Hyalangium ruber: one gene and its partners. The protein of the gene in region 1 interacts with the protein of each later gene in a pairwise test. Links are inferred from orthologs where the notes say so. Each region holds a gene or a part of one and is shown in the gene's direction. Other genes may lie near its edges. The genes, in order: SYV04_RS05430, ndk and SYV04_RS11710.

Region 1 (9,547 bases):
GGCGACGTGTTCCTGTGCGAACTCGACGACGTGCGAGGGCACTCCGGCCGTGTCCGGCGGGGCGATCAGCACGGTGATGGGCTCATCCGACGCGGCGGGCGCCTGGGTGAGCAGGACCATGGTGGCGATAAGGGGCATCAGCACGAGGTGACTTTCTCCTCATGCTGCCCTCGGAGCAAGGCCGCGACGCTCCTCTTATGCGGGCCGGACACTCCACACGCACTCGCCGTACCGTTTCGCGGGACCTCTTTCGAGGGCAGCTACCCTCCAGGGTGGTAGGACAACCCCCCACTCCGAAAGGGAAAGGCGGGCGCGGCGCTCAGCGGCGCGGCCGCTCGGGCGTGGAGCGGATCTGCGTCTTCTCCCCATTGTTGGAGCTCTCAGCATCTTCCGCGTCGGCGGCCGGGCGCGCGGCGGAAGCGGGAGGGGTGCCGGGTCGGCGCGGGGGCACGGCGTTGGCCGGGCGCACGGCGTTGGCGGAGGGGTTGGACGGGCGCGGGGCCGCGGCGGGGGGCATGGGGCGGCGCGGCGGAGTCGAGGTCGCGCCTCGCGCGGGGACGGCCTCCGCGAGCAGATCCTCGGCCACCTCGACCCGGGGCTCGTCCTTGGGAAGCACGCCCGCGTTGGTGGGCACCTCGTCGGGCGGGGCCTCGAGCTCGTCCTCTTCGGAGGCGGCGCGGGCGAAGGGGTTGCGGGTGGGCGGCGGCGTCTTGTCCTCGTCGGAGAGGGCATCGGCCGAGGGCTTGGCGGCGGGCTTGGCGGCGACAGGGGCCGGAGCGGGCTTGGCGGCGGCGGGAGCCGGAGCGGGCTTGGCCATGCCGGCGGGGAGGCTCGCGGGCACCTGCACCTGCACGGGCGGCGAGGCCGGGAGCGCCGCGGGTGGCTGGCCCTCCTTGGACTGGCGCGCCTCCTCCTGGAGCTTCTTCTCGAAGTCGATCCAGTTCTTCTTGTACTCGGCGGGGTCGGGCCGGCCCTCCTGGCGGTGCTTGAGCGAGGGGGCCCAGCGCACCTCGTACGTCGAGCCCACCTGGAAGGTGGGCGGCGGCGGCACGCCATAGGTGGCCGGGTCGAAGAAGCTCTCGTCCAGGTCGGTGAAGCCGTACGCGCGCGCCTTGCCGACGAAGGTGGGGATGATGCCGGTGGGCGCGTGGTAGCCGAGGATGTGGCCGTCCTCGTCCTTGCTCACGGGGGTGAAGACGAAGATGTCCTGGGTGCGGTAGTCGCCCTTCTCGTTGAGGGGCAGCACCTCGGACAGGGCAATCGTCTTGCGGCTACCGTCGTGGAGACGCTCGCAGCAGATGATGAAGTTGATGGCGCTCGCCACCTGGGCGCGCACGGCCACCATGGGCAGTTCCACGGCGGACATGAGGCACAGCGACTCGATGCGGCGCAGGGTGTCGGTGGGGGTGTTGGCGTGGCAGGTGGCCAGCGAGCCGCCGTGGCCGGTGTTCATCGCCTGCATGAGGTAGAAGGCCTCGCCGCCGCGCACCTCGCCCACCACGATTCGGTCGGGACGCAGACGCAGGGCCGAGTGGAGCAGGTCTCCCATGTCCACGCCGCCCTTGCCGAACTTGTCCGGAGGCCGGCTCTCGAAGGGCACCAGGTGGGACTGGTTGAGCTGGAGCTCGGCCGAGTCCTCGATGGTGAGGATGCGCTCGTCGTCGGGGATGAGCGAGGAGACGATGTTGAGCAGCGTCGTCTTGCCCGAGCCGGTACCGCCGGACACCAGCATGTTGAGCTTGGTGTGGATGCCGGCGTCGATGATGCGGGCCATCTGCGGCGTCATCGACTTGTATTTGATGAGCGCGTCGATCGTCAGCTTGTCCTTGAAGAACTTGCGGATCGAGATGGTGGTGCCCTTGCGGGCAATCGGCGGGATGACGACGTGGATACGGCTGCCGTCGGGGAGGCGCGCGTCGAGGCGGGGCCGCTCGTCGCTGAGCACGCGGCCGACGAACTGGGCCATGTTGCGCGCGGCGCCGAGCAGACCTTCCTCGGAGAAGGCGGCATCGGTCTTGAAGACGCGGCCCTTGCGCTCGATCCAGATGTCCGTGGGCCCATTGATCATGATCTCCGACACCGACGGGTCGTCCAGGTACTGGAGGACCGGTTTCAGGAAGGCGCGGAGTGACTCGGAATACATCGACATGGCGGGACCAAGGCTAGCGCGAGCGGTGCCATGAACCCAAGAACCCGCCCACGGTCCCCTGGCTGCTAGGGAACCGACCTACATCCCACTGAATGCGTGTACCCCCAGGCCCACGAGGGCCGCCGCCGCGAGCACGGCCATGGGCGCCAGCCGGGCCTTGGCGCGGAAGAGGACGACCAGGGCGCCGGCGAAGACGAGCCCGGTGGGCACATCGTCCACGGCGGCACGCAGCAGGGGCAGTGCGGTGCCGCCAATCAGACCCACGACGCCGGCGGTGACGCCGTCGAGCAGGATGCGGGCGCGCGGGTGGTGTACCAGTCGCTCCAGCGGGTGGTGAGCCAGCAGTGTCATGCCAAACGCGGGAGCGAAGATGCCCGCGGTCATGGCCAGCGCGCCGGGCAGGCCACCGCCGAGGTAGCCCACGAAGGTGCCGAAGATGATGAGCGGCGCGGGCAGCACCCCGCCCAGGGCCAGCCCGTCGAGGAACTGCGCATCGGTCATCCACCCGCCGCGCGCCACCGCGTCCCGCTGGAGGAACGGAATCGCCGTATAGGCGCCCCCAAAGGTGAGCAGGCCGGTGCGCAGCCCGGAGCCCAGCAGGGAGAGGACGCCTTGCGGCGCTCCAGCGGGGGAAGCGGCGAGCGGCGCGGCGCTCTCGGGCGACACGAAGGTGAGAAGGAGGCCGGCGGCGAGAGCGCACCCGGCGGTGAGCGCCACGGCCGCCCCGCGCGAGCCGGCGTGGAGGAGCACGGCGGTCAGGCCCGCCCAGGCGAGCGTGAGGAAGAACGGAACGCCCACGAGCTGGGCCACCGCGGCGAGCAGGGCGATGACGAGCAGGGAGCGGCGGGTGAAGGCATGGCCGCCGATGCGGTGGACGGCGCGGACGATGAGGGCGGCGACGGCGGCCTGCACGGTGGTGAACGCGGCCCGGACCCAGGGCGAGTCGAGCCCTACACGGACATAGAGCCACGAGCACAGGAGCATGAGCAGCAGGCCCGGGAGCATGAAGCCCAGGCCGGCCAGCAGTCCGCCCACGCGGCCCCGGGCGAGCATGCCGAAGTACACACACAACTCATGCGCCTCGGGGCCGGGGAGGATCTGATAGAGGGCCAGGGTGCGGTTGAAGTGGGCGGGGCTGACCCACTTCTCCTCCTCGACGAGCTCCTGGCGAATCATGGCGATCTGCGCGATGGGGCCACCCCAGGCCAGCAGGCCAAAGCGCAGGAAGCGCCAGAAGAGGCGCGGCAGGGGCTCGGCGGGGACGCGCGGCTCAGGCTCGAGGGAGGCGGGAGCCTCGGAGGAATCCACGGTGTCCACATATACGCTCCGCGCTCCAATGCCCGCCAGCCAACGCTGCTCCACTTTCCACCCAACCCGCCACGTAGGCATGCTTGAATGTGACGCGTAAGGGAGGGCGCATGCGGGAGAACCTGCCAGCCGACTGGCGCGAGGTGCTGACGGAGGCGCTGGCGGCGCCGTCATTCCAGGTGCTGGAGCGCTTCGTGGCCGAGGAGCGCCAGCAGCACACCGTCTACCCCTCGGAGGCGGATCTCTTCTCGGCGTTCCGGCTCACGCCGTACGAGCGGGTGCGGGTGCTGGTGCTGGGCCAGGACCCGTACCACGGGCCGGGACAGGCGCACGGGCTGGCGTTCTCGGTACAGCCCGGAGTGCCCTCGCCGCCCTCGCTGGTGAACATCTTCAAGGAGCTGCAGGCGGATCTGGGCCTGCCCCCGCCCGCGAGCGGCTCGCTGGTCCCGTGGGCGCGGCAGGGGGTGCTCCTGCTCAACGCCGTGCTGACAGTGCGCGCCTCGGAGCCCAACAGCCACGCGGGCCAGGGCTGGGAGGCCTTCACCGACGCCGTCATCCACGCGGTGGGCACTCGGCCCGAGCAGGTCGTGTTCCTGCTGTGGGGCAACTACGCGCGCAAGAAGAAGAAGCTCATCGACACGGCGCGACACGTCATCATCGAGTCGGCGCACCCCTCCCCGCTGTCAGCGGCGGGGGGCTTCTTTGGCAGCCACCCCTTCAGCCGCATCAACGAGGCGCTCATGCTGCGCGGCCAGCAGCCCATCGACTGGCGGCTGCCTGGCTGAAAGGGTACCTCGGGCCTGTACGCTGACGAACACTCGGGCGGTGATTGTCCTTTGGATCAGGCTGGCGCCGCTGCCGTGCTGAAGCAGGATGTCCAGCTTGCTCTTGCTCTGAGGCGTGGGGGTGCATGGGTGCCTCAAGGGTCGGTTGGGAGAGGCCATGTCGCTTTCCAGCACACCACGCGTGAACGAGCTTCCGACCCTGTCGAGCCTGACCGAAGGCACTCCGAGTGGCGGTGGCCTGAGCGGCATCGATGTCGCGCTGTATGACCAGATGGAGGAGAGCGTCGCCGTCTTCCTGCGCGATGGGACCTACCTCTACCTCAACGCCGCCACCGAGCGGCTCTTCGGTAAGGGGCGACAGGAGATGCTGGGCCGCGTCCTGTGGGACGTTTTTCCGGAAGCGCGGCAGGGACCCTTCGAGCAGGCCTTCCTGCGGCTCGTCCAGACCGGGCGCGCCGAGGAGTTCGAACACCACGTCGCGGAGCACAACCGCTGGTTCGCCAACCGCCTGTTCCTCAGCGGGGACCGCATCCATGTCTTCTGCCGGGACATCACCGCGCAGAAGTGGATCGAAATCGAGCGCTCGGAGTACTCGGCCCACACCGAGCGCTTGTTCGAGGAGACGCGGCGCGCCGAGCAGCGCGCGGCCTTCCTGGCCCGGGCCAGTGAGCTGCTGGCCTCCTCGCTGGACCATGATGAGATCCTCCAGTCCCTGACGCGGCTGAGCATCCCCACGCTGGGCGACTGGTGCGCGGTGGACGTGCTCACCCCCGAGGGGCGGGTGCGGCGCGTGGCCCTGGACCACATCCAGCCGGAGCGCATCGCCCAGGCCACCGCGTTCCACGAGAAGTATCCGGTCAGCCTCGACGAGCCAGGGGGCATCGGCAAGGTGCTGCGCACGGGCCTCCCGGAGTTCATTCCCGAGCTGACCGACGCGATGATCGAGTCGATCCCCGACCCCGTGCAGCGCAGGGACACCCGGGAGCTCGGGCTGCGCTCGTGCCTCATCGTGCCCTTGAACAACCGGGGCCGGACGCTGGGGGCGCTCACGCTCGTCTATGGGGACACCCTGCGCCGCTACACCTCGGAGGACCTGCGCCTGGCGCAGGACCTGGCCCGGCGCGCGGCCACCTCCCTGGACAATGGTCTGCTCTACAAGCAGGCGCAGGAGGCCATCCGGGCGCGTGACTCGTTCCTCTCGGTTGCCTCCCACGAGCTGAACACGCCGCTCACCTCGCTCAACCTGAACGTGCAGGCCCTGCAGCGGGCGCTGAAGCGGGCGGCTCAGGGCCCGCTGCCCCTGGACACCGTCGATGCGAAGCTCCAGTCGGTGCAGCGGCAGGTGGTGCGGCTGTCCAGGCTCGTCCGCGAGCTGCTGGATGTGTCGCGCATCAGTGAAGGCAAGCTCCACCTGGAGTGCGAGGACGTGGACCTCGTCTTGCTCGCCAGGGAGCTCGCCCCGCGCTTCTCGGATGACCTGGCGCGCGCCGGCTGCGAGCTGCGCCTGGAGATGCCCGAGACGGTGATGGGGTACTGGGACCGGCTGCGCATGGAGCAGGTGCTCCAGAACCTGGTGTCCAACGCCATCAAGTACGGGCGCGGGCGCCCCATCGAGGTCCGTGTCGAAGCGGACGCGCGGATGGCGCGCATGGCCGTGCGGGATGAGGGCATTGGTATCGCTCCGGAGAGCCAGGCGCGGCTCTTCCAGCGCTTCGAGCGGCTGGCCAGCGAGCGCCATTACGGCGGCTTCGGGCTCGGGCTGTGGATCGTCAAGCAGATCGTCGACGCCATGGGAGGCCACATCCACGTGGAGAGCGAGCCCGGGCGAGGCTCCCTCTTCACCGTGGAACTGCCGCTCCGGCTCCAGGAGGGGCCCGCGCCTTCGGGCGCCTGAGCGCAAGTCATGCTGGTAGGGTGCGGCGCGCCATGACCGCACCGTTCCTCGCCGCCACCCACGTCACGCCTCTGGGAGAGGGGCGCTACCGCACCCGCTTCGACGCGCCCTGGTACCAGGGCCGCGGGGCCTACGGGGGCGTGGTGGGGGGACAGTTGATGCGCGCGCTCGAGCACACGGTGGCGGATGCGCGGCGGCCGGTGCGCTCCTTCACCTTGCACTTCTGCGCGCCCGCGGTGGAGGGCGAGGCGGGGCTGCAGGTGCGCGTGGAGCGCGCGGGCAAGCTCGTCACCCACGCCACGGCGCGGGTGGAGAACGCCTCGGGCGTGGTGGCGGTGGCGAGCGCCACCTTCGGCATTCCGCGCGCGGGAACGCCCGTTTACCTCGACGCGAAGCGGCCCCAGGTGCCGGCCCCCGAGCAGGTGGCGCCGGTGCCCGAGGACGTGCCGATGCCCACCTTCTGCCAGTTCTTCGAGTACCGCTTCTGCGTGGGCGCGGCGCCGTACTCCGGCGGAGAGCCGCGCACGGGAGGATGGATTCGCCCCAAGGGGCCGGCGCTGGTGCTGGACGCGGCGCTCTGCGTGGGGCTGCTGGACGCGTACCCGCCCTCGGTGCTGGCGACGATGGAGGAGGTGCGCCCGGTGGCCAGCGTGGACTTCACGGTGCATTTCTTCCACGCGCTGCCCCGGCCCGGTGAACGGGCGGGCGCGCAGTACCTGCGCACGGGCTATTCCCGGTGGGCGAGCGAGGGCTTCGCGGAGGACTTCCAGGAGCTGTGGAGCGAGGACGGGGAGCTGATCGCCCAGTGCCGACAGCTCATCGCCGTGCTCGGCTGAGGCGCCGCGAGGCAGGCGGAGTCGCGATAGGGTGCGGGGTGGGATGAGCGAGAGCCGCGCGCTGCGTGACAGGCTGGAGAAAGCCCAGGCGGAGCTTCGCCGGACGAAGGAGCACCTGGAGAAGCTGCGCGTACACCATGCGCGCGAGCGCGAGTCGCTGGGGCAGGAGCTGGAGGAGGCGCGGCGGCAGGTGCTGGAGCTGCGGGGCCGCCTCACCCTGTTGGAGACGCGGGAGCGGGCGCTGCGCGCGGATGAAGAGGGGGCCCGGCTGGCGGCCTCGGTGCTCCCGGAGCGCGCGCTGTCCGCGGGGCCTGGCACCGCGCTGGTCGCGCTCGTCCAATCGCCCGCCTCGCTGAACGAGGCCCTGCCGAAGCTGGCGGAGCTGCTGAAGCTCTCACCGGTCGACGTGCGCTTCCGCCTCGCGCCGCTGCTGCCGACGGTGCTGGCACGGCTGCCGCTCCCGGAGGCCCAGGCCCTGCGGGATGCGCTGCGGGCCGAGGGCTTCATGGCGGTGAGCTCCGCGGTGCCACACCGCCTGGCCAGTGGCCTGATGGCGGTCCGGCGGTTCACGCTGGACGCGGAGGGCGTGGACCTGGAGGGCACCCGGAAGGAGCGCCAGCGGGTGCTCTACCCTCAGCTGCGCTTGCTGATTCGCGGCCGGAGAATCACCACCACGGTGGAGTCCGAGGTGGAGGAGACCTACGACGCGGACGGGGACCGCGTGCGCAAGATGGTGGAGGTGAAGCACGACCACATCGAGCAGTTCCTATGGCTCTACGGCGACGGGGTGCGCGCGGCCTTCTCCCTGGAGACCCGCTTCAGCGGGCTGGGCAGTGGGCGCGGGCTGTCGGGGTTCGAGAGCCTCCAGCGGGTGATGGAGGAGCTGCGGCGGGGTGCGCCCCAGGTGGTGGTGGACGAGCGCTTCATGCGGATGCCGCGCTTCCGCCTGCCGCTGGTGGACGAGGACCGGGGGCAGGAGCTGCTGGGCGAGCTGCTGCACCAGGCGGTCCAGGAAGGACTCTGGCCATGAGCGACGCGCGCGCGCTGCGAGAGAAGCTGGCGCAGGTCGAGGCGGAGCTGCGGCAGACGCGGGCCGAACTCGACAAGCAGCGGGCGGCGCACGCCCGGGAGCAGAAGGCGCTGCACCGCGCCCTGGAGGAGGCGCGGCGCGAGGCCACCCGGCTGCGTACCCGCATCGAGAAGGTGGAAGGGTGAGTCAGCGGCCGCCCTCGGGCTCCACATCGGACTCCAGCGGGTGGACGGTGAGCACGTGCCCGCTGTTGTCGGGAGCCCCGCGCGCCGCGTCCAGCTCCTCGGGCTCGCGCGGGGCGTTCTCCGAGAAGGAGTCTCCCTGCAGGCCCCGCTGGCGCTGCTCGCTGGTGCCTCCGTAGCCTTTCCGCAGCTTGGAATTGTCGGTCATGGCTTCCTCCCCTGAAGCGGTGTCTGTGTACGGTTGGGCCGCACGGCGGAGAGGGCAAGCGGGGGGCTCCATTGAAACGTATTCCCACGTGGGTGGAGCGGAGTCCGTGCCTGCTCGCTCCGCTCTCGGGGAATACGCGCGCAATGGGGCGCTCCACGGGGCGTAGGCCAGGGTAGAGTAGAGCCATGGCGAAGAGCGCACCCCGCGGCAAGGTCCCGGCGAAGAAGAAGCCCTCCCGTACCCCTGCTCCGAAGCGGCCGCCGGTACCTCCGGCCAAGGCCGTGCGGCGCGCGGTTCCCCCGGAGGTGGTGGCGCCGCCCAAGCCGCCCGTTCTGGAGGCCGAGCCCGTGGCCGAGCTCCCTCCCGCGCAGAAGGCGCTGCCCGCCGGAGAGCCCGTGGACAAGGGCCGCGCGCTGCCCTTCGAGATCGACCCCAAGCGCGTGGAAGAGGGCCTGAAGAAGCTCCAGGGCGAGATGGTCCACTGGGCCAACAAGGGCCGCTACACCAAGGTCCGCTTCAAGTTCCGGGGCAAGCAACTGCTGCCCGACCTGCCCATCGCCGCCGTCGTCGCCGCCGAGGGCCTCACGTTCTACTGGGGCGGAATCCTGCGCGCCCTCATCGCCAACGTGGTGGGCAAGAGCGTGTTCCAGGTGGAGTTCATCAACGACGCTGAAAAGCGCGTGCAGGCCGGCAAGGAGGCGCTCCTGTCCGGTGACGTGGACCAGGCGCTCACCCTGTTCCGCGAGGCCCTGGCGATGGACCGCGACAACGCGGGCGCGCACCTCAACGTGGGCGTGGCCCTCAAGCTCAAGGGCGAGCGCGAGGCGGCCCTCGCCGCCTTCGAGAAGGCCAAGTCGTTGGACCCTGAAGGTCCCGTTGGAACCGAGGCGGAGCGGCTCGCCGCCCCCCTGCGTCCCAAGAGCGTCGCCTAGCCTGCTGCCCCTCGGCCGGGCTGCCCTGCCAACACCCCCCTGTTTCCCCTGTTGACGCAGGGAAAACCGGGGGTTACGAACACTCCCACTCCGGGCCAAAGCCCCCTCGAGGCGGGCCCGGCTACAGCCTTCTACAACCTCCAGAGTCCATGGCCGACGACACCACTGACAAGCCGGCAACGCCCCCCGCTCCCCCACCGGGAGGCGCCGGCGAACTGATCCC
Region 2 (9,551 bases), on another replicon or contig:
GGCGAACGGGGAGTTCACAGCAACCGTGTCCGACACGGGCCCTGGCATTCCCACCGCCGAGTATCCGCATATCTTCAAGCCCTTCTACCGGCTGGATGCGAGCCGCACCGACCCGGGCAGCGGGCTGGGGATGGGCCTGGTGTCGGCCATCGCCAACCTCCACGACCTCTCCATCACGCTTGGGAACAACGCTCCAGGCCTGAAGGTGCGCCTCCAGGGGCATTGCCGGATGCCGGCCCTGGAGGGTGACGCGGCGCCTTGACGGTATGGAGGCACCAAACCAGATAGGGAGGGTGCCTGCGGGTCCACCCATGAGGTAGGGTACCGTGCGGAGCGGGCGAGGCCGTCCGCTCTCTCTCGGAGAGGATGCCCATGGAGACAACGCGGCCCTGGTTGGAACTGAACCCAGCCTCCCTGCCCGTGGAGACACTGGTGGGGCCGTGGCGGGTGAAGGGCTGGCGCGGCATCGGCACGTATGGCGCTGTCTACCGAGTGGAGCGCGTGGGCGGGGAGGCAGAAGGCTCATTCGCTCTCAAACTGGCCCTCCGCTCGCGGGATGAGCGTTTCGAGCGTGAAGCGGACCTGCTTGCGCGCATCCAACATCCGAACGTTCCGCGGTTTCAGGAACGTGGCTTGTGGCAACACGCCGCCGGGGCCTTCCCCTATCTGGTCATGGATTGGGTGGAAGGGGTGCCGCTGTACACATGGGCTGAGGAGCACAACCTCACTTCACGCCAGACGTTGCGGTTACTCGCGCAGGTGGCCCGTGCGCTGGAGGCAACGCACGCGGTGGGCGCTGTGCATCGAGACGTCAAGGGCGACAATGTTCTGGTGCGGCCGGAGGATGCCAAGGCCTTCCTCACGGACTTCGGAGTAGGGGACTACCGCGGCGCGGCGACGATCACCCAAACACCGCTGCCGCCGGGGACGCCTGTCTACCGCAGCCCCGAGGCGTGGGCCTACGAGCAACTGTTCGCCCGTCATCCCGACGCGCATTACGAGGCCTACACCTGCGATGACCTGTTCGCTCTGGGAATTACGGCGTACCGACTGGTGACAGGCAGGTACCCTCCGCCTACAGACCCGAGTCTGCCAGGTTCCATGGTGTGGAAACCGCGTGGGCCTGGGCCGCGCTCGCCGAGGGCGATCAACGACCGGGTGATCCCGGCACTGGAGGCGATCATCCAGAGGCTTGTGGCGGTATCGCCCGTGGAGCGCTTCAAGGGCAGTGCCCAGAAGGCGGCAGAGGCGCTGGAGCAGGCGGCGGAGAGTGCTGGGCCAGAGGCGGATGTGCTGCTGTTCAATCCCGAAGGCGACAGGTCCATGTCGACCACGGAGAAAGAGGAGGGAGTATGGGTGGAGCCGCCGCGCCACCATCCTCAGTGGCAGGAACCACCTGCTGTGCGGTCGGCCCACGGGCAGGAGGCCCCTGCTCAGGGGGCAGTACTGAGTAGGTCGCCCTCCGTGCCCGCTTCGAGCTGGGGTGTTTGGCACACGCTCACGGCCTTGGGGCTTGCACTGATCCTCGTGAGCGTGCGGTGGCAGGAGCATCCTCCTCAGAACAGTGCGCCTCCAGCGGTGGTGGATGCTGAGCCGGTCGAAGAGTCCCGTGATGGAGGTGTCACCTCTCTAGGCGACACGGCATTGACCGCACACGTGCCTCCCAGTGGAGCGCCGGCGCCATCGAGGAACCTGGCACTCGAGATGCCCAAAGAGCCATTCGCGGGACAACGCCGCCCGCCCTGTCCGAAGGGAATGGCGGCGATTCGAGGAGGGTGTTGGGTCGAGTTGGCCGCCAGGGGTAAGGGATGCGAGGAGTACGCCTACGAGTGGCAGGGAAGCTGTTACATGCCCTTCTTCCCTCCGCCGCGAGAGCCGACGTCCGATCCTCGGTAGGCCCGTAGAGCCGTACCTCCCTACGGGTCACCAGCAACCCAGCCCTGTCAAACGCCCTTGCACTCCGGGCCGTCTTGGGCGAAGAGGCTGCCCGCGCTGGCGCTTCAGGGCCATCGCCATTCAGCCGGAGCCTCGATGAAGATCCACGAGTACCAGGGCAAGGAAATCTTCCGGAAGTACGGTGTCCCCACTCCCCGGGGAATCCTCGCGCTCTCGCCCAATGAGGCGGAGGCTGCTGCCAAGGAGCTGGCCACGCCGGTGGTGGTGGTGAAGGCCCAGATCCACGCGGGTGGCCGCGGCAAGGGCGGCGGCGTGAAGCTGGCCAAGAGCGCCGCCGAGGCGAAGGACCTCGCCAAGGCGATGCTGGGCATGCAGCTCAAGACCATCCAGACCGGCCCCGAGGGCCAGACGGTCCACAAGCTCTACATCGAGGAAGGTCTCGCCATCGCCCAGGAGCTGTACCTGGGCGTGACGCTGGACCGCGCCACCTCGCGCATCACCTTCATGGCTTCGAAGGAGGGTGGCGTCGAGATCGAGGAGGTGGCCGCTCATCACCCCGAGAAGATCCTCCGCGAGTCGGTGGACCCGGCGGTGGGCTTCCTGGACTTCCAGGGCCGCAAGCTCGCCTACGGCCTGGGCCTCACCGGCGCCACGGTGAACAAGTTCGTCCAGTTCTGCTCGGCGCTCTACAAGATGTACGTCGAGACGGACTCCTCCCTCGTGGAGATCAACCCGCTGGTCATCCTCAAGGATGGCGGCGTGGTGGCGCTCGACGCGAAGGTGAACTTCGACGAGAACGCGCTCTACCGGCACAAGGATCTGCTGCACTACCGCGACATCGCCGAGGAGGATCCTCGCGAGGCGCAGGCCAAGGAGTTCGACCTGGCCTACATCGCGCTGGACGGCAACATCGGCTGCATGGTGAACGGCGCGGGCCTCGCCATGGCCACCATGGACACCATCAAGCTGGTGGGTGCCAACCCGGCCAACTTCCTGGACGTGGGCGGCGGCGCCAGCAAGGAGAAGGTGACGGCGGCCTTCAAGCTGATCCTCGCCGACCCGAAGGTGAAGGCGGTGCTCGTCAATATCTTCGGCGGCATCATGAAGTGCGACGTCATCGCCGAGGGCATCATCGCCGCGGCGAAGGAAGTGCAGCTCAAGGTGCCGCTGGTGGTGCGGCTTGAGGGCACCAACGTGGAGAAGGGCAAGGAGCTGCTGCGCAACTCCGGCCTGGCCATCACCCCCGCGGACAACCTGCGGCAGGCGGCTGAGAAGGCCGTCGCCGCCCTCAAGGCCTAGAGAGCGCTACCATGAGCATCCTCGTCAACAACGACACGAAGGTCCTCTGCCAGGGCATCACCGGCTCGGCGGGTTCGTTCCACGCCAAGCAGATGCTGGAGTACGGCACCCAGCTGGTGGGTGGCGTCACCCCGGGCAAGGGCGGCACCGACTTCGAGGGGAAGGTCCCCGTGTTCAACACGGTGGCCGATGCGGTGAAGCAGACCGGCGCGAACACCTCGGTCATCTTCGTCCCGCCCCCGTTCGCCGCTGACTCCATCATGGAGGCCGCTGACGCGGGCGTGGCCCTCATCATCACCATCACCGAGGGCATCCCGGTCAACGACATGATCCGGGCCAAGCGCTACCTGCAGGGCAAGCCGGGCGTGCGGCTGATCGGCCCCAACTGCCCCGGCGTGATTACCCCGGGCGCCAAGTGCAAGATCGGCATCATGCCGGGCCACATCCACAAGCCGGGCCGCATCGGCGTGGTGTCCCGCTCCGGCACGCTGACCTACGAGGCGGTGCATCAGCTGACCCAGCTCGGCCTGGGCCAGAGCACGGCGGTGGGCATCGGCGGTGACCCGGTGAACGGCACCGACTTCGTGGACTGCCTGAAGCTGTTCAACGCCGACCCGGAGACCGACGCGGTCATCATGATCGGCGAGATCGGCGGCAGCGCCGAGGAGACCGCCGCCGAGTACGTGTCGCGCGAGTTCACCAAGCCGATCGCGGGCTTCATCGCCGGCCAGTCGGCGCCCCCGGGCAAGCGCATGGGTCACGCCGGCGCGATCATCTCCGGTGGCAAGGGCACGGCCTCCGAGAAGATCAAGGCGATGGAGGCCGCGGGCTTCCTCATGGCCCCCAGCCCCACCGAGCTGGGTACGACTCTGCAGGAGGCGCTCAAGCGCGGCGCCCCGAAGAAGCGCTAGCTGTTTCCACCTTTCACTCAAGACTCAACGAGGACCACGACAATGGCCATCGAGCGTACGCTGTCCATCATCAAGCCGGACGGGCTGGAGAAGGGCATCATCGGCAAGATCATCTCCAAGTTCGAGGAGAAGGGCCTGAAGCCCGTTGCCGTTCGCCTGCAGCACCTGTCCCAGGCGCAGGCCGAGGGTTTCTACGCCGTTCACAAGGCCCGGCCCTTCTTCAAGGATCTGGTCAGCTTCATGATCTCCGGCCCCGTGGTGCTCATGGTGCTGGAGGGTGAGAACGCCGTGGCCGCCAACCGCGAGATCATGGGCGCCACCAACCCGGCCAACGCCGCCCCGGGCACCATCCGCAAGGAGTTCGCCACCAGCATCGATCAGAACACGGTGCATGGTTCCGACAGCCTGGAGAACGCGAAGAACGAGGTCGCCTACTTCTTCCGCGAGACCGAGATCCACTCGTACGAGTACAAGGGCAAGAAGTAGTCCCTCTCGCCCCGTCGAAGCTCGAGGCCCGGCTTCCGCGCACCCCGCGCGGGACCGGGCCTTGTGCTTTGTGCGACCATCGCCCCCATGGCGAAGCCCGGTCGACTCCTCCTGCTCCTCGTGGCCCTGCGGACGCTCGTGGCCTGCGGGGAAGAATCGCCCTGCGTGACCCCGGACACGTCTTCCCCCACGAGCGGGGCGATGGCGATGGCGGGAAAGCTGGCGAACCTTCGGATCTTCTCGCATGTCGCCATCCCGTGTGAGGGGCCCGTCCCCACGCCCGCCTCGGTCACCGTGGAGATCTCCGATCCGGACAACCTGCCGGTGGGGCACCAGTCCTTTCTCAATACGTCGCCCAAGGCCTCCGCCATCGTCGAGTTCACCCCGACGAAGGCGGGCCGCCACCACATCCTCGCTGCGTTCGAGCCCGTTGGAGGCATCCACCAGCTCGAGCTGCAGGTGGTGGGGGACCGCTCCGCCAAGGCCACTCGCCTCGAGTACGGGAAGACGTGCAATGCGCTGGAGCGCACGTGCCTGGGCGCCTGGGTGTGCGACTCGAACGTCACGCGCGAGGGCGCGGTGCTCAAGAGCTTCCCGAATGGCCGGCTGGCGGTCGCGGGAGACGTGGTGTGGGTGGTGGAGCCCCTCCAGATCCAGCGCTACGTGGACACGGGCGTGGCCCTGGAGCTCACCGCGACCCTGGCGCACTTCCATGGCGCCGCCGAGTTCCTCCTCGCGTCGGAGGAGGAGTTGGTGGTGCTGCATTCCGCCGTGCTCCAGCGCATCTCCTTCAGCGGGGCAGGGCTGAGCTCCACGGGGCCAACTGGCTGGGAGAAGCGCGAGAGCCCATTCACCCAGGACGGTCCCCCGGGACTCCTGATCCGGTCTGGAGATCGGCTGGGCGTCGTCACCCGATTCACCCCAAGCCCGGGCACTCCCCCCGTGAATCAGGTGTGTCCCTACCGGCTGGAGGGAGGGCATTTCGTGCGCACGTCCGAGCCCTGCCAGCAGTTCAGCGGCACCATCGTGGGCTTCGAGCCCCAGGGGCTGTGGGTTGGAGATCCGAGGTTTGTCTTCATCGAAGGCGAGTTCGTCGGCCTGAAGTGGATGGAGTGGACCGCCACCGGGCTGGTGGAGCAGGCCTCACTGTCCCTGAACTCCGACCTCGAGCTCATCGACCTCCCGGTGCGCCAGCGCCTGTCGGTCGCGCCTGTCCTCAGCCACAAGTTCGCCCTGGGGAATGGGTCGCTCATCGCCGTGGCGACCTATGCGCCCGAGCGCCACACCATCCTGCTGGAGCATCTGGGCGGGGAGGTGCTCGAGCCCTTGGTGTCCACCTCCCTGCTGTGGGGCGTCCCCGTCACCGGGAGTCCCGCCACGGGCATCTCCGTGCGGCTCCGGCCGCCTCGGGACTGAGGGTTCCTGGGGAGCAGGGGAGGAGCCGAGCCTTCCTTTGACTTACCGGCCTGGGATGTGGGAAGGCTCCCCCCACACCTCCCGTTAGAACCTGAAGATGTCCGAGCCTGCTCTCACCACTCCCGACACCACGCCGCTTCCGGCTCCCGCGCCGGCCAAGCTCGTGGACGTCTCCAGCCTCACGCTGGAGGGCCTCACCCGCTTCCTCACCGAGCAGCTGGGTGAGCGCTCGTTCCGCGCTGGCCAGGTCTACCGCTGGATCCATCAGCGCGGCGTCACCTCGTTCGACGAGATGACCGACCTGTCCAAGGGCCTGCGCCAGAAGCTCAAGGAGCGCGCCGAGATCGTCCCGCTGATCAAGGACCTCGAGCAGCGCTCCATCGACGGCACCATCAAGTACCGCTTCAAGACGCGCGACGGGCGCTTCATCGAGTCCGTCTACATGCCCTCCGAGGACCGCAAGACGCTGTGCGTGTCCACCCAGGTGGGCTGCGCCATGGCCTGCTCCTTCTGCATGACGGGCACCCTGGGCCTCAAGCGCAACCTCACCCCCGGTGAGATCGTCGCGCAGGTCCACACGGTCAACCGCGAGGTCCGCAAGAACGAGCAGCTGGAGACCTGGCGCCCGCTCTCCAACCTGGTCTTCATGGGCATGGGCGAGCCCCTGCACAACTTCGAGAACCTCAAGACGGCGCTCAACATCCTCCAGTCCGAGGAGGGGCCCAACTTCTCCCACCGGCACATCACCGTCTCCACCGTGGGCCTGGTGCCGATGATCGAGCGCTTCGGGCAGGAGACCGACGTCAAGCTCGCCATCTCGCTCAACGCCAGCACCGATGAGCAGCGCAGCAAGACGATGCCCGTCAACCGCAAGTGGAACATCGCGGCCCTCCTGGAGGCCTGCCGCAAGTTCCCCCTGCGCCAGGGCCGGCGCATCACCTTCGAGTACGTGCTGCTGCGGGGCTTCAACGACAGCGACGAGGATGCCCACCGGCTCATCGAGCTGCTCCAGGGCATCCCCGCCAAGGTGAACCTGATTCCCTACAACGAGAACCCCGGCCTGGGCTTCCAGACCACCATGGAGGAGCGGGCGGAGACCTTCCGCGCCATCCTCGCCGAGGGTCACATCGCCGCCTTCATCCGACAGAACCGCGGGCGGGACATCGCCGGCGCCTGTGGGCAGCTTGCCAATCGGAGCGGGGAGGATGCCTCGCAGCCGACGCAAGCTACCGAGCTTCCTTGACAATCCCGAGGCAGGGACGCTAATAGCGCGCCCTCGTTCACAAATTTTTACCAGCTGTTTTCATCTGGAGCATCCGAAATGGCCGTTGTCCTCCGTCTCGCCCGCGCGGGCGCCAAGAAGAAGCCGTACTACCACGTGGTTGCCACCGACTCCCGGAACCCCCGGGATGGCAAGTTCATCGAGGCCGTGGGCGCCTACGATCCGAACCTGAACCCCCCCAAGGTGGAGTTCAACCAGGAGCGGCTCCAGTACTGGCTGAAGACGGGCGCGACGCCTTCCGAGACCGTGGGCGAGCTCATCAAGCGCGCCGCCAAGAACGCTCCTCCCGCGGCCTAAGCCCCCTGGGCTGACCGGACGTGGAGCAACTCCTTACGTATCTCGCGCGGGCCCTGGTCGATCAGCCGGACCAGGTCGGCATGCGTGTGTCCGAGGTGGACGGCGCCCGGCTCTATGAGCTGAAGGTCGCCCCCGAGGACGTCGGCAAGGTCATCGGCCGTGACGGGCGGACCGTGAACGCCCTCCGGACGCTGCTCAATGCCGCCGCGCACAAGCAGGGGCAGAAGGTCCGTCTCGAGATCCTCGACGATCGGCGCGCGGCGCCCGCCCCTGGCGCGGCTCCCGCGGCGCCTCCTGCCCCCGACGCCCAGTGACGCCCCGCCCTCTGCTGGAGCTCGGCTATGTGGCCCGGGCCCACGGCATCCGGGGCGAGGTCGCCGTTCGCCCCTTCGATCCCGGCTCCGAGACGTTGGACGCCGTGGAGCGCGTGCGCGTGCGCACCAAGTCCGGCGAGGAGCGGGACTTGAAGATCGAGTCCGTGCGGCCCACCCCCAAGGAGGACATCATCGCCTTCGAGGGGGTGAAGGGTCGCGAGGCCTCCGAGGCCCTGGTGGGCTCCACCGTCTTCGTCTACCGCGAGGATCTGGAGCCTCCGGCCGAGGGTGAGTACTTCCAGGGAGACCTGGTGGGCCTCTCCGCCGTGGATGAGGCGGGCCAGGAGCTGGGCAAGGTGGTGGAGGTGTGGGCCACCGGCGAGGTGCCCAACCTCGTCATCCGCGCCCCGGGCAAGCCCGAGCTGGTGGTGCCCTTCGCCGATGACTTCGTTCCCTCGGTGGACATGCCGGGCGGGAAGATCGTCATCCGCCCGCCCGAGTTCCTGGACGCGGGCGACAAGGAGGGCTGATGTACCCGGTGGAGATCCTCACGCTCTTCCCGGGCATGGTGTCCGGGTACGTGGGGCAGAGCATCCTCGGCAAGGCCCAGGAGCGGGGCAAGCTGGCCGTCACCGCCACGGACATCCGCGAGTACGCCGAGGGCAAGCACCGCGTCACCGACGACACCCCGTACGGGGGCGGCGCGGGCATGGTGATGAAGGTGGAGCCCCTGGTGGCGGCCATCGAGGCGGCGCGGGCCCGGCACCCGGGCGCCAAGGTGCTGCTGATGAGCCCCCGAGGCCCCGCCTTCACCCAGGCGCGGGCGCGGGAGCTGGTGGATCATGCCGCGGGCCTGATCCTCGTCTGCGGCCGCTACGAGGGCGTGGACGAGCGGGTGATGGCGCACCTGGACGGGGAGCTGTCCCTGGGGGACTTCATCCTCACGGGTGGGGAGATCGCCGCCCTCGCGGTGGTGGACGCGGTGGCGCGGCTGCTCCCTGGAGTGCTGGGCAACCAGGCGTCCCACGTCAGCGAGAGCTTCGAGGAGGGGCTGCTGGAGCACCCCCAGTACACCCGGCCGCCGGTGTTCCGGGGCGCCGAGGTGCCCGCGGTGCTCCAGTGCGGCGACCACGCGCGCATCGCCCGCTGGCGGCGCTGGAAGGCGCTGAAGCTCACCCAGGAGCGACGGCAGGACCTCTTCGCCCGCCTGGAACTCGGGCCGGCGGACCGGAAACTGCTCGCCCTGCGGGAGGAAGAGCTGTAGCGCTGGCGTTGGTCCGGAGAACAACGGATGATCTCCAGACTTGTCGGGTCCGCCGCTCTCTGCTAGTAGGCGCCCCTCTTACTGGTCATTCGCACCACAAGATTTCTTGAGGTTCCGTCATGCGTCGCAGCGCTATCGAGTACGTCGAGTCCAAGTTCCTCCGCAAGGAGGGGGTGGTCGACTTTCGGACCGGTGACTCCGTCCGGGTCCACTGGAAGGTGAAGGAGGGCGAGAAGGAGCGCGTGCAGGCCTTCGAGGGCGTCGTCATCCGCAAGAAGCGGGGCTACAACCGCTCGACCTTCACGGTTCGCAAGGTGTCCTTCGGCGTCGGCGTGGAGCGCATCTTCCCGCTGCACAGCCCCCGCTACGAGAGGATCGAGGTCCTC
Region 3 (9,779 bases), on another replicon or contig:
CAACCTCGGCCGCCAGACGCTCAAGGAGTTCCAGCAGTACGTCACTCCTGACGACGGCCGGAAGTTCCACGAGCTGTACAACGTCCAGCACCTCACCTCGAACAAGCTCGACCCGGTGGCCAAGGTCTGCATCGCGACCATCCAGCGCGTCTACTCCATGCTCTCGGGCCAGGAGCTGAAGGAAGATGACGAGGAAGTCTCCGCCTTCACCACGCTTACCGACTTGAGCACCCAGCCGCTCGCGGTCCCCTACAACCCCAGCATCCCCGTCGAGTTCTTCGACTTCCTGTGGACCGACGAAGCTCACCGATCCATCTACAACCTGTGGCGCCAGGTGCTGGAGTACTTCGACGCGTCCCTCATCGGCCTTACCGCGACGCCTTCCAAGCAGACCCTCGGCTTCTTCCACCAGAACCTCGTCATGGAGTACGGCCACGAGGCCGCCGTCGGCGACAGCGTGAACGTGCCCTTCGACGTGTACCGCATCCGTACCCGTATCACCGAGGGCGGCTCGAAGGTGGATGCGGGTCTCTTCGTGGACAAGCGCGACCGTGAGTCCCGGGCCGTCCGGTGGCAGAAGCTTGACGAGGACCTGAGCTACTCCGCCAGCCAGCTCGACCGGGACGTGGTGGCGGTGGACCAGCTGCGCACCGTCATCCGCACCTTCAAGGACCGGCTCTTCACCGAGATCTTCCCCGGCCGCAAGGAAGTCCCCAAGACGCTCATCTTCGCCAAGGACGACTCCCACGCCGACGACATCGTCCGCGTCCTCCGGGAGGAGTTCGGCAAGGGCAACGCGTTCTGCGAGAAGATCACCTACCGCACCGGGACCGCTCGCATCGTCACGAAGAAGAAGGGGCCCGGCGGCAAGGAAGTCGAAGAAATCACCTACAAGTCCACCGGCATCAAGCCCGAGGATCTGCTCTCCTCATTTCGTAACTCCTACAACCCGCGCATCGCCGTGACGGTGGACATGGTCGCCACCGGCACCGACATCAAGCCGCTGGAAATCGTGATGTTCATGCGCACGGTGAAGAGCCGCAACTTCTTCGAGCAGATGAAGGGGCGCGGGGTCCGCGTCATCAGCCCGAGTGACCTTCAGTCGGTGACGCCCGACGCCCCCGCCAAGACGCACTTCATCCTCGTAGACTGCGTGGGCATGTGTGAGAGCGACTTCGTCGATACTCGCCCGCTGGAGAAGCACCCCGCGGTGGCCTTCGACAAGCTGCTCCAGGTGGTGGCCGCCGGTGGCACGGACCACGATGTCATCTCCTCGCTGGCCAGTCGCCTGGCCCGGATGAATCAGCGGTTGGGCAAGCCCGAGAAGGAGCGGCTCGCTGGGTTGGCCCACGGCAAGTCGCTGGAAGAACTGGTGGGCGGGCTGGTGGAGGCGCTGGATCCGGACAGGCACGTCGAGGCGGCGCGGGTGGCCAACAAGCTGCTCACCGGAGAAGAGCCCACGGCGGCGCAGGTCTCCCAGGCGGCGGAGGTGGCTATTCGGGCGGCGGTGGCTCCGCTGGCGGCGAACCCGGACTTGCGCAACGAGCTCGCCTTCATCAAGCGCAGCTTCGAGCAGACGCTCGACACGGTCAGCGTGGACACGGTGCTGGGAGCGGGCTTCGACGCCGCCGCCACCGAGAAGGCGCGTGGGCTGGTGCAGTCCTTTGAGAAGTATATCGAGGAGCACAAGGACGAGCTCACCGCCATCCAGGTGCTGTACTCACAGCCGTACGCGAAGCGGCTCACGTTCAAGGATATCAAGGCGCTGGCCGAGGACATCAAGGCCCCGCCCCGGACGTGGACGCCCGAGGCGCTCTGGCGCGCGTACGAGACGCTCGACAAGGCGAAGGTGCGCGGGGCCGGTGGCCAGCGGCTGCTCACGGACATCGTGTCGCTGGTGCGCTTCGCGCTCCACAAGGATCGGCAGTTGGTGCCCTTCACGGATCAGGTGGAGGAGCGGTTCCAGAACTGGCTTGCCCAGCAGGAGAACCGGGGGCGGAAGTTTTCTGACGAGCAGCGCCAGTGGCTCGCGCTCATCAAGGACCACGTCGCCGCGAGCTTCAGGATCGAGAGGGACGATTTCGAGGACGTGCCCTTCAACCAGAAGGGCGGGCTCGGGCGGGTCCATCAGGTGTTCGCGGGCAAGCTCGATGAGCTGCTCGAAGAGCTGAATGAGGTGTTGGTGGCATGAGCGAGAACGATCTGCCTGCAAATTGGATCCGCGCTTCGCTGTCTGATCTGGGGACTTGGGCTGGAGGGGGCACACCCTCCAAGTCCGAGCCAAGCTTCTGGCATGGGTCGATTCCGTGGGTCTCGCCGAAGGACATGAAGACGGAGTTCATTTCCGACACGGAAGATCACATCACGCCGACAGCAATCGAGCAGTCGGCGACCCGACTGATACCGGCTGAGTCGGTTCTCGTCGTGACTCGAAGCGGCATCTTGGAGAGAACTCTTCCAGTCGCGACCACCAAGAAGCCGGTTACGATCAATCAGGATCTCAAGGCGCTGACGCCACGCGAAGGAGTTCGGGCAAGGTACGTCGCTCTTGGGCTCAAGGCGTTCGAGCAGCGCATTCTCAAAGACTGCACCAAGTCCGGGACGACGGTTGCAAACGTGGAGTTCGCGTCTTTTCTCCGGTTTGAACTGCCGCTTGCACCGACCGAGGAACAAGATCGAATTATTGCCGAGGTCGAGAAGCAGTTCACCCGGCTCGACGCCAGCGTCGAGGCACTCAAGCGCGTACAGGCCCAGCTCAAGCGCTACCGAGCCTCGGTCCTGAAGGCCGCGTGTGAGGGGAGGCTGGTTCCGACCGAGGCCGAACTTGCACGCCGCGAGAAGCGCGACTACGAGCCCGCCGATAAGCTCCTCGCTCGCATCCTCAAGGAGCGCCGTGCCCGCTGGGAGGCCGACCAGCTCGCCAAGATGAAGGCGGCCGGGAAGCTTCCCAAGGACGACAAGTGGAAGGCGAAGTACGTCGAACCTGTCGCCCCTGAAACCTCTGGTCTGCCTTCGTTACAGAGTGGCTGGACGTGGTCAACAATCGACCAGTTGAGCTCAGTGGTAACCAAAGGGTCTTCCCCAAACTGGCAGGGCTTCGACTATTGCGCCTCGGGCGTCTTGTTTGTACGGAGTCAGAATGTTGGCTGGGGGTCGCTTCAGCTTGACGAACGTGTCTTTCTTCCACACGCGTTTAACGAGAAGGAAAGCAGGTCGGTACTGGCCGACGGCGATGTTCTCCTCAACATAGTGGGGGCATCAATTGGACGGGTAGCACTCGCCACGACCGAGCTTGCTGGAGCGAACATCAATCAGGCAGTAGCACTCATTCGACCCGTCGTTCCCTCTCTTGGGGCCTACGTTCTTCGCTACTTGCTTTCCCCTCTCGCCCAACAGTACATCCATCGCGAGAAAGTTGATGTCGCGCGGGCCAATTTCAGTCTCGCTGACGTATCAGAGATGCCCGTTCCGCTGCCTCCTCTCTCGGAACAGCAACGAATCATCTTCGAGGCGGAAAGCAGACTCTCCGTTGGTGATGCGATCGAACTCACTCTCATGTCGAATGAGACTCGCGCTACCCGCCTGCGACAAGCGGTCCTAAAGACTGCTTTCGAGGGCTCGCTGGTTCCTCAAGACCCGCGGGACGAACCCTCCTCAAAGCTCCTTGAGAGTATCTCTGCCGCCGTGGAGAACAAGTCCCTAACCAAACAGGGCCGAGTCAAGCAGACCACCGCTGTCCCCAAAATGAAGGCAACACGATGAGCAACCACTCGGCTCAAATCGTCCAGAAGCTCTGGAACTACTGCGATGTCCTCAGGGACGATGGCCTCTCCTACGGAGACTACATCGAGCAACTCACGTTCTTGCTTTTCCTCAAGATGGCCCACGAGCAGACCCAGGCTCCATGGAACCGTCCATCGCCCGTCCCCAAGGGCTTCGACTGGCCCAGCCTGATGAGCAAGGAGGGCGACGCGCTCGAAACCCACTACCGCCGCCTGCTGGAGAATCTAGGCAAGTCGAAGGGGACGCTGGGGCTCATCTTCCGCAAGGCCCAGAACAAGGTTCAAGACCCGGCGAAGCTCCGCCGCCTCATCGTAGACCTGCTGGACCGCGAGCAGTGGTCGAGCCTCGACGCCGACGTGAAGGGGGACGCCTACGAGGGCCTGCTGGAGAAGACGGCCACCCAATCCGGGGCCGGGCAGTACTTCACCCCGAGAGCGTTGATCCGCGCCATCGTGGACGTGGTGCAGCCCAAACCGGGGGAGACCCTCGTGGACCCGGCCGTTGGTACCGGTGGTTTCCTGCTCGCGGCCCACGACTACATTGCCAGGAACAACAGGCTCGACAAGGACCAGAAGAAGCACCTCAAGCTGGAGGCGCTGCGGGGGTGGGAGATCGCCGATACGCCCGCCCGTCTATGCACGATGAACCTGCTTCTCCACGGCATTGGCGGGGATGAGACTCCCATCGTTGTAGTGGATGACGCCATTCGCAGCGACCCGGGCAAGCGGTGGAAGATCGCGCTCTCCAATCCGCCCTTTGGCCGCAAGTCCTCCGTTACCGTCATCAACGATGAGGGCGAGCAGGAGAAAGAGGCCCTCACCGTCGTGCGCGACGACTTCTGGGCGTCCACGAGCAACAAGCAGCTCAACTTCGTGCAGCACATCAAGACGCTGCTGGAGGTGAACGGGCGGGCGGCGGTGGTGGTGCCCGACAACGTGCTCTTCGAGGGCGGAGCGGGGGAGACGATTCGCCGCAAGCTGCTCCACGAGTGCGACGTGCATACGCTGCTGCGGTTGCCGACGGGCATCTTCTACGCGCAGGGCGTGAAGGCGAACGTGCTGTTCTTCGAGAAGAAGCCAGGCCGGGAGAAGCCGTGGACCGAGAAGCTCTGGGTCTATGACTTGCGCACGAACAAGCACTTCACGCTGAAGACGAACCCGCTGAAGCGGGCGGATCTCGACGAGTTCGTTGCCTGCTACCTGCCGGAGAACCGGCACCAGCGCAAGGCGACGTGGTCCGAGAAGAAGGCTCCGGAGGGGCGCTGGCGCTCGTATGGGTACGAGGAACTGCTCCAGCGGGACAAGGTGAGCCTGGACATCTTCTGGCTCAAGGACGAGTCGTTGGAGGACTCAGCGAACCTGCCTGCTCCAGATGTCATTGCCGGGGAGATTGTGGACGACCTGCGTGCGGCCCTGGAGCAGTTCGAGGCGATCCAGACGGACCTCTCGCGCATAGGTAGAACTGGGGCACGTTCAAGAGCAGGGGGCGGGAGCCGAGGGACCGAGGAGGCTCGCGAGGACTGACCTACTCGGCCAATGTCACAGGGCTTCAGGAGCAGTTCGAGCACATTCGGGCCGGGCGAGTGGCCACTTCCAACTGGTTGGAAGTAGCGAGCGGGCCTCGGTCCCGGCTGAACTGTCCGGGGATGTAGACGGTTTTCGGCACATCGCCGGGGTCCTCCAACGGCCAGTCACCGCGCTTGCCCGCCGCCGTGTAAGGACAATGACGTCGTCTCCTCCTAAGCAATACCTCTGAGCAGAGTGCCAACACCTGCTCAACCGAGTGGAGTAGCATGGCCTGGCCCAACCCGCGCCGATGCGTCGGCTGGGTCGGTGTGTACGCAACCTGTCCAGAGACTTGCGATAACTCCGATCAGGCAGGTTCTTCCCGGGAGGCCCCGTGACGCTGGCCGGAGATGCTTGGCGTGCTACCTGTGCTCTCGTGCTACGCACGATCCTCATCGGTGCGTTGGGCTGTAGCTCGACGCAAGCCGCTTACCGGGGCACAGGCGGATCAGGCTCCGCGGATGGCGTCGCCGAGCGGTGGGATGCGATTGCGCAGCGCAGGGACTCCATCGCGCAGGCCGCACCTTGTGGTCCGACAGACAGCACCGTCTCGTGCTGCTTCAAACAGCATCCGGGTAATCCTGAGCGGTGTGGGGCGGTAGACCCCATGAAGGTGCCCACGCGGTCCCCAAAGCAGGCCCCCCGGCCCGATCCGCAACCACTTCCGCCGCCTACGAGTGCGGCTCCCCCAGACAAAAGGAAGAGGGAAGAGGAGTGCCGCCAATACTGGCTTCAGTGCGTCGCGCTGGGCGGCGAATACGAGAAGCGCGGGCAGTACGGGCGGAGCATCTGCCAGTCCTGTTACGACGTTTGTAAGGCGAACGGCTCTTGGCCCGAGAAGGTCAACGACTTTGAGTGTCTCGGAGGCTACTAGGCGTGGCCCGCTTGCGTTGGGAGTGGTGGAACGAGGTGGCAGAGGCCCGCCAGTGGCTCTGCTTCGGGATGATTCACGCTGAAGTGCCTTTTGACGCCTACGTGGCGGCGCTCAAGGACCTCGAGCGGCAGTTTGCACGAGAGGCACGAACCCCCGCCGAACGTCTGCACCTCAAGCGGCTGACGGCGGAGGATGCTGTACAAGCGGCGTTCGACCAGGATCGCCCCTGGAAGGACTTTGGCCCGTGGTTGCGCAAGCTCAAGCGGCTGGGCTTTCCGAATCTCTGGAGTCGCTTTCACATCTCGTGCCTTTACGTACAGTCCTTGCCGAACTTTCCGGAGCAAGCCCGGGACGCCTTCGCCATGTTGGCGGACACAGAGCGTCGGGTGTTGAGGTGCAGCAAAGAGCGCTCTTCGCGCCAACAGATGCTGGACGGGATTGCACATGCCCGGCGTGAGGCCGCGAGCCACGGCATCCTCGGCGAGAGGCCACTTCCAACTGGTTGGAAGTGAAGCTCCGCGCTCGGCTCCAGTTGGGAGAGGCGGCGAGAGGCCACTTCCAACTGGTTGGAAGTAACGATCGGGCCCTGGGCCTGGCTGCACAGTCCGGGAACGTGGACGGTCTGTCCCAGCAGCGGCGGGAGTTCATCCCTGTGAATTCGGTGAGTTACAACAACGCCCCAGCGATTGAACTGCGGCTCTGCCTGCGTAAGCCAGCGGCACTCCAATGCTTTTTCGGACCGTCTCAAAACGTGGACGGTGCGTCCGCGCGCACGGACGGTCCCTGGCGGCTGTTCTCGTAAGCACCCGTTTTCTCAGGGCCCCCAGAGTTGGCCCGCAGTGTGCTCTAGGGCTGCGCGGCCACATGGTCAATCGGCCGGGACGCATGGTGCGTCTCAGGGGGAGAAGCAGTCATGTTCAGTCTGTTGAAGTTCAAGGAGCCCACCACCACGAGCGCCGCCGCCGCCGCCGCCATCCCGGAGGGCACGACGCTGCAGCAGGTGCGCGAGGAGCTGCTCGGGCTGATGGCCCAGGAGCACACCAACCACCACCGGATGGGGCAGCTCTACAACTACATCGTGAAGGAGAAGCTGGCGGAGGGGGCCGGCTTCAAGGACGCCCGGGATTACCTCAGCCAGCACCTGGCGGACTTGTCGCAGTCGTCCCTGAGCATGTACGGGGCGGTGGCCGCCGCCTTCAGCGAGCCTGTCACGCGCCGCTTCGGCGTCACGTGCCTGTACCTGCTGCTGACGTACAAGGAGGCGGCGGACCTGGAGGTGAACCACGCGGAGCCGGGCAACACCCTCATCGAGGTGCCGGACGACAAGGGGCAGGTGACCGCCAAGCCCTTCTCGGCGTGCAGCGTGGAGCAGATGCGCAAGGCGATCCAGCGCAGGCGCAAGCCCTCCTCCAGCAAGCCCTTGCCTGCGGAGGCGGTGGCAGTGGCGGAGCAGTACCACAAGGCGGTGGCAAGCCGGTTCCCGCAGGGGGTGCTCGTCAAGGTGCAGGTGCGCAACCAGAAGGGCAAGGCGGTGCTGGACTTCAAGGGCATCCCCGTGGAGCAGGTGAGCCAGCTGCTCGAGGCGCTGAAGGGGCAGCTGCCCTCGGTGTGACGGGTGGAGTAAACGCCCGGGGCATGAGCCTCGGTGAATGAAAGCAGTGGCGGCCCTCTACCTGGAAAGCGCGGAGGGCCGCCGCTGTGTTGGTGAGAGAGCCCATGCCCAAGCGATTCTTCGAAGCTCGCGGACGATGTAATTGATCCCCGTGGACGGTGGAGGGCCAGCCGGATCAGTACCTCATCCTCGTGGCCACCCGCATCATCCGCTGTATTGATGAAAAGGCGTCCCGGATCAACTCTGGACGCACGAGGACGGAGTGCCTCACAAGGTCGGTCAGTATTTCTCCGTGCGGGACATGGGCATCGAGAAGGCCAAGGCGGGAAGCGCCCAGGCGTTTCGTTGCGAGGGGTGGATGGGCCCGCTGCTCGTCTCCGGGGAGATCAAGGACGCGGGCCGCGCCCCGTTCCGTCGTACTCACGGGCAGGGCTGGCGAGTCGCCGTTGCTCTACGTGGCGCCGGGCACCGTTGAAGTCCCATCCGCACATGCCGCGGTCCGTCATGCTTCTGGCACAAGAATTTGAAGCCATTCTTCATTTTTCTTCCCAAACCAGTTGTTGATTGAAGCTCCATAGACGTATCATTTCGCAGCCTCACCGACAGGAGCCTCCATCCATGATCCCTCTCCCGTTGCCTTTTGGCTTTCCCTCTCTGCGTCTTTCGCGGTCGAAAGACAGCCTTGCCAAGATGCTGCTGGCTGTGAGTCTTTGTGGGCCTCTGGCCGCGAACGCCACCCCCATTACCGTGGAACTGGAGCCCATCGATGACGCGATGGTGACCTCAGCGATGCCCTGGACCAATTACGGAAGCCAGACAGGCTTTGCGGTGTCGCCGGTCTGGCCGATGGCTGGCGTCGACTCCTCACGCGAGACCTTCCTGAAGTTCGACCTGAGCGGCATTCCCCAGAACTCCCAGGTGCTCTCCGCCAGGCTTCGGGCTACGGCGCACGATGGTTTCGCCTATGGGGGCGATGGCAACGTTTACACACATTTCGTGCCGGACGACTCATGGAGCGAGGGTTCCCTCATCTGGCTCAACAAGCCCGCCGTTTCGGGAGCGCCCGTGGGCTCCTGGTGGCTTTGGTATGACGTTCGCCACGTACAGCCCCGGCCGGAGCAGCTTGGCAGCACCGAGACCGTGGTGCTCGCTTCCCTGGTTCGGTACCAGGCCGAGACGGACAACCTCTTGAGCCTGCGGCTGAGCTCGCCAGGGTACGAGACGTTTTATTACGCGTCTGAATACCCCGATGCCAGCAAGCGCCCCAAACTGGAGATCCGCTACGAGCCACCGGCGTGTGAGCTCATTCGGCCTCCGCCCACGCTGACCCTCCGAGGCAGCCAGGAAATGATTCTGCAGTGCGGCATGAGCCCCTGGCAGGACCCGGGCGCCACGGCCACGGATGACTGCGGCCCCGTGGCGGTGGAGCGTTTCAACTCGGGCGCGGATGCCTATGGCCCCGGTCCCAACGCGAACGCCGAGGGCACCTACGCGGTGCAGTACATGGCCCGCAACCCGTATGGTGACACGAGCGCCGTGCGCACCATCCTCGTGGAGGACACCGTGCCTCCCATGTTCCAGTTGAACGGGGGCACCGAGTTGCATCACACGTGCGGCAGCCAGTGGGTGGATCCCGGCTTCGTGGCGCTGGACGCCTGCTACGGCAACGTCACGCAGTCGGTGCAGGTGTCCGGCTATGTGAACGGCTGGTCTCCGGGAACCTATACGGTCACCTACCAGGCCACGGACAGCGCGGGCAATTCGGCCCTCCCCGTGACGCGCACCGTCCACGTGGCCAATTGCCCCTGGTAGGTCTTCCTGGATCTTGCGCCAGAGGACCATCGGGAGCGGGTCCGCTGCGGTCGAGGTTCGTCGCGCGCGGCGAACCTAGGACTTGACGTCGTCGCGGCCAGCGACCGTCATCATCGTGGCGCTCATGGTGGCG

The links.
Region 2: the proteins of SYV04_RS05430 (region 1) and ndk interact in binary tests that used the Escherichia coli proteins (3 or more experiments, as listed by UniProt). The link is inferred for Hyalangium ruber from one-to-one orthologs.
Region 3: the proteins of SYV04_RS05430 (region 1) and SYV04_RS11710 interact in binary tests that used the Escherichia coli proteins (3 or more experiments, as listed by UniProt). The link is inferred for Hyalangium ruber from one-to-one orthologs.

Annotation. Positions count from the first base shown.
Region 1 is NZ_JAXIVS010000002.1:72,754-82,300, reverse strand. What follows is about bases 2,637-5,404. They hold SYV04_RS05430 (uracil-DNA glycosylase), read left to right. Parts: upstream 2,637-3,567; coding sequence 3,568-4,242; downstream 4,243-5,404. Other genes in these bases: SYV04_RS05425 (sensor histidine kinase), read left to right, coding at 4,400-5,404; chrA (chromate efflux transporter), read right to left, coding at 2,637-3,466. Outside these bases: SYV04_RS05445 (hypothetical protein), read right to left, coding at 1-138; SYV04_RS05440 (TadA family conjugal transfer-associated ATPase), read right to left, coding at 320-2,149; more of chrA, read right to left, coding at 2,228-2,636; more of SYV04_RS05425, read left to right, coding at 5,405-6,136; SYV04_RS05420 (acyl-CoA thioesterase), read left to right, coding at 6,169-6,972; SYV04_RS05415 (coiled-coil domain-containing protein), read left to right, coding at 7,016-8,002; SYV04_RS05410 (periplakin), read left to right, coding at 7,999-8,187; SYV04_RS05405 (hypothetical protein), read right to left, coding at 8,189-8,392; SYV04_RS05400 (tetratricopeptide repeat protein), read left to right, coding at 8,578-9,324; gyrA (DNA gyrase subunit A), read left to right, coding at 9,474-9,547. UniProt on the Escherichia coli protein: Excises uracil residues from the DNA which can arise as a result of misincorporation of dUMP residues by DNA polymerase or due to deamination of cytosine.
Region 2 is NZ_JAXIVS010000015.1:170,844-180,394, reverse strand. What follows is about bases 3,099-5,870. They hold ndk (nucleoside-diphosphate kinase), read left to right. Parts: upstream 3,099-4,148; coding sequence 4,149-4,592; downstream 4,593-5,870. Other genes in these bases: SYV04_RS34735 (hypothetical protein), read left to right, coding at 4,794-5,870; sucD (succinate--CoA ligase subunit alpha), read left to right, coding at 3,207-4,106; sucC (ADP-forming succinate--CoA ligase subunit beta), read left to right, coding at 3,099-3,195. Also shown: SYV04_RS34760 (sensor histidine kinase), read left to right, coding at 1-262; SYV04_RS34755 (serine/threonine-protein kinase), read left to right, coding at 373-1,896; more of sucC, read left to right, coding at 2,032-3,098; more of SYV04_RS34735, read left to right, coding at 5,871-6,008; dual-specificity RNA methyltransferase RlmN, read left to right, coding at 6,106-7,251; rpsP (30S ribosomal protein S16), read left to right, coding at 7,330-7,587; SYV04_RS34720 (KH domain-containing protein), read left to right, coding at 7,608-7,901; ribosome maturation factor RimM, read left to right, coding at 7,898-8,431; tRNA (guanosine(37)-N1)-methyltransferase TrmD, read left to right, coding at 8,431-9,165; rplS (50S ribosomal protein L19), read left to right, coding at 9,285-9,551. UniProt on the Escherichia coli protein: Major role in the synthesis of nucleoside triphosphates other than ATP. The ATP gamma phosphate is transferred to the NDP beta phosphate via a ping-pong mechanism, using a phosphorylated active-site intermediate.
Region 3 is NZ_JAXIVS010000003.1:666,727-676,505, reverse strand. Bases 3,033-6,032 are described here. They hold SYV04_RS11710 (class I SAM-dependent DNA methyltransferase), read left to right. Parts: upstream 3,033-3,758; coding sequence 3,759-5,306; downstream 5,307-6,032. Other genes in these bases: SYV04_RS11715 (restriction endonuclease subunit S), read left to right, coding at 3,033-3,762. Outside these bases: SYV04_RS11720 (type I restriction endonuclease subunit R), read left to right, coding at 1-2,191; more of SYV04_RS11715, read left to right, coding at 2,188-3,032; SYV04_RS11705 (hypothetical protein), read left to right, coding at 6,225-6,734; SYV04_RS11700 (hypothetical protein), read left to right, coding at 7,136-7,834; SYV04_RS11695 (hypothetical protein), read left to right, coding at 8,097-8,309; SYV04_RS11690 (immunoglobulin-like domain-containing protein), read left to right, coding at 8,453-9,646; SYV04_RS11685 (PaaI family thioesterase), read right to left, coding at 9,722-9,779. UniProt on the Escherichia coli protein: The subtype gamma methyltransferase (M) subunit of a type I restriction enzyme. The M and S subunits together form a methyltransferase (MTase) that methylates A-2 on the top and A-3 on the bottom strand of the sequence 5'-AACN(6)GTGC-3'.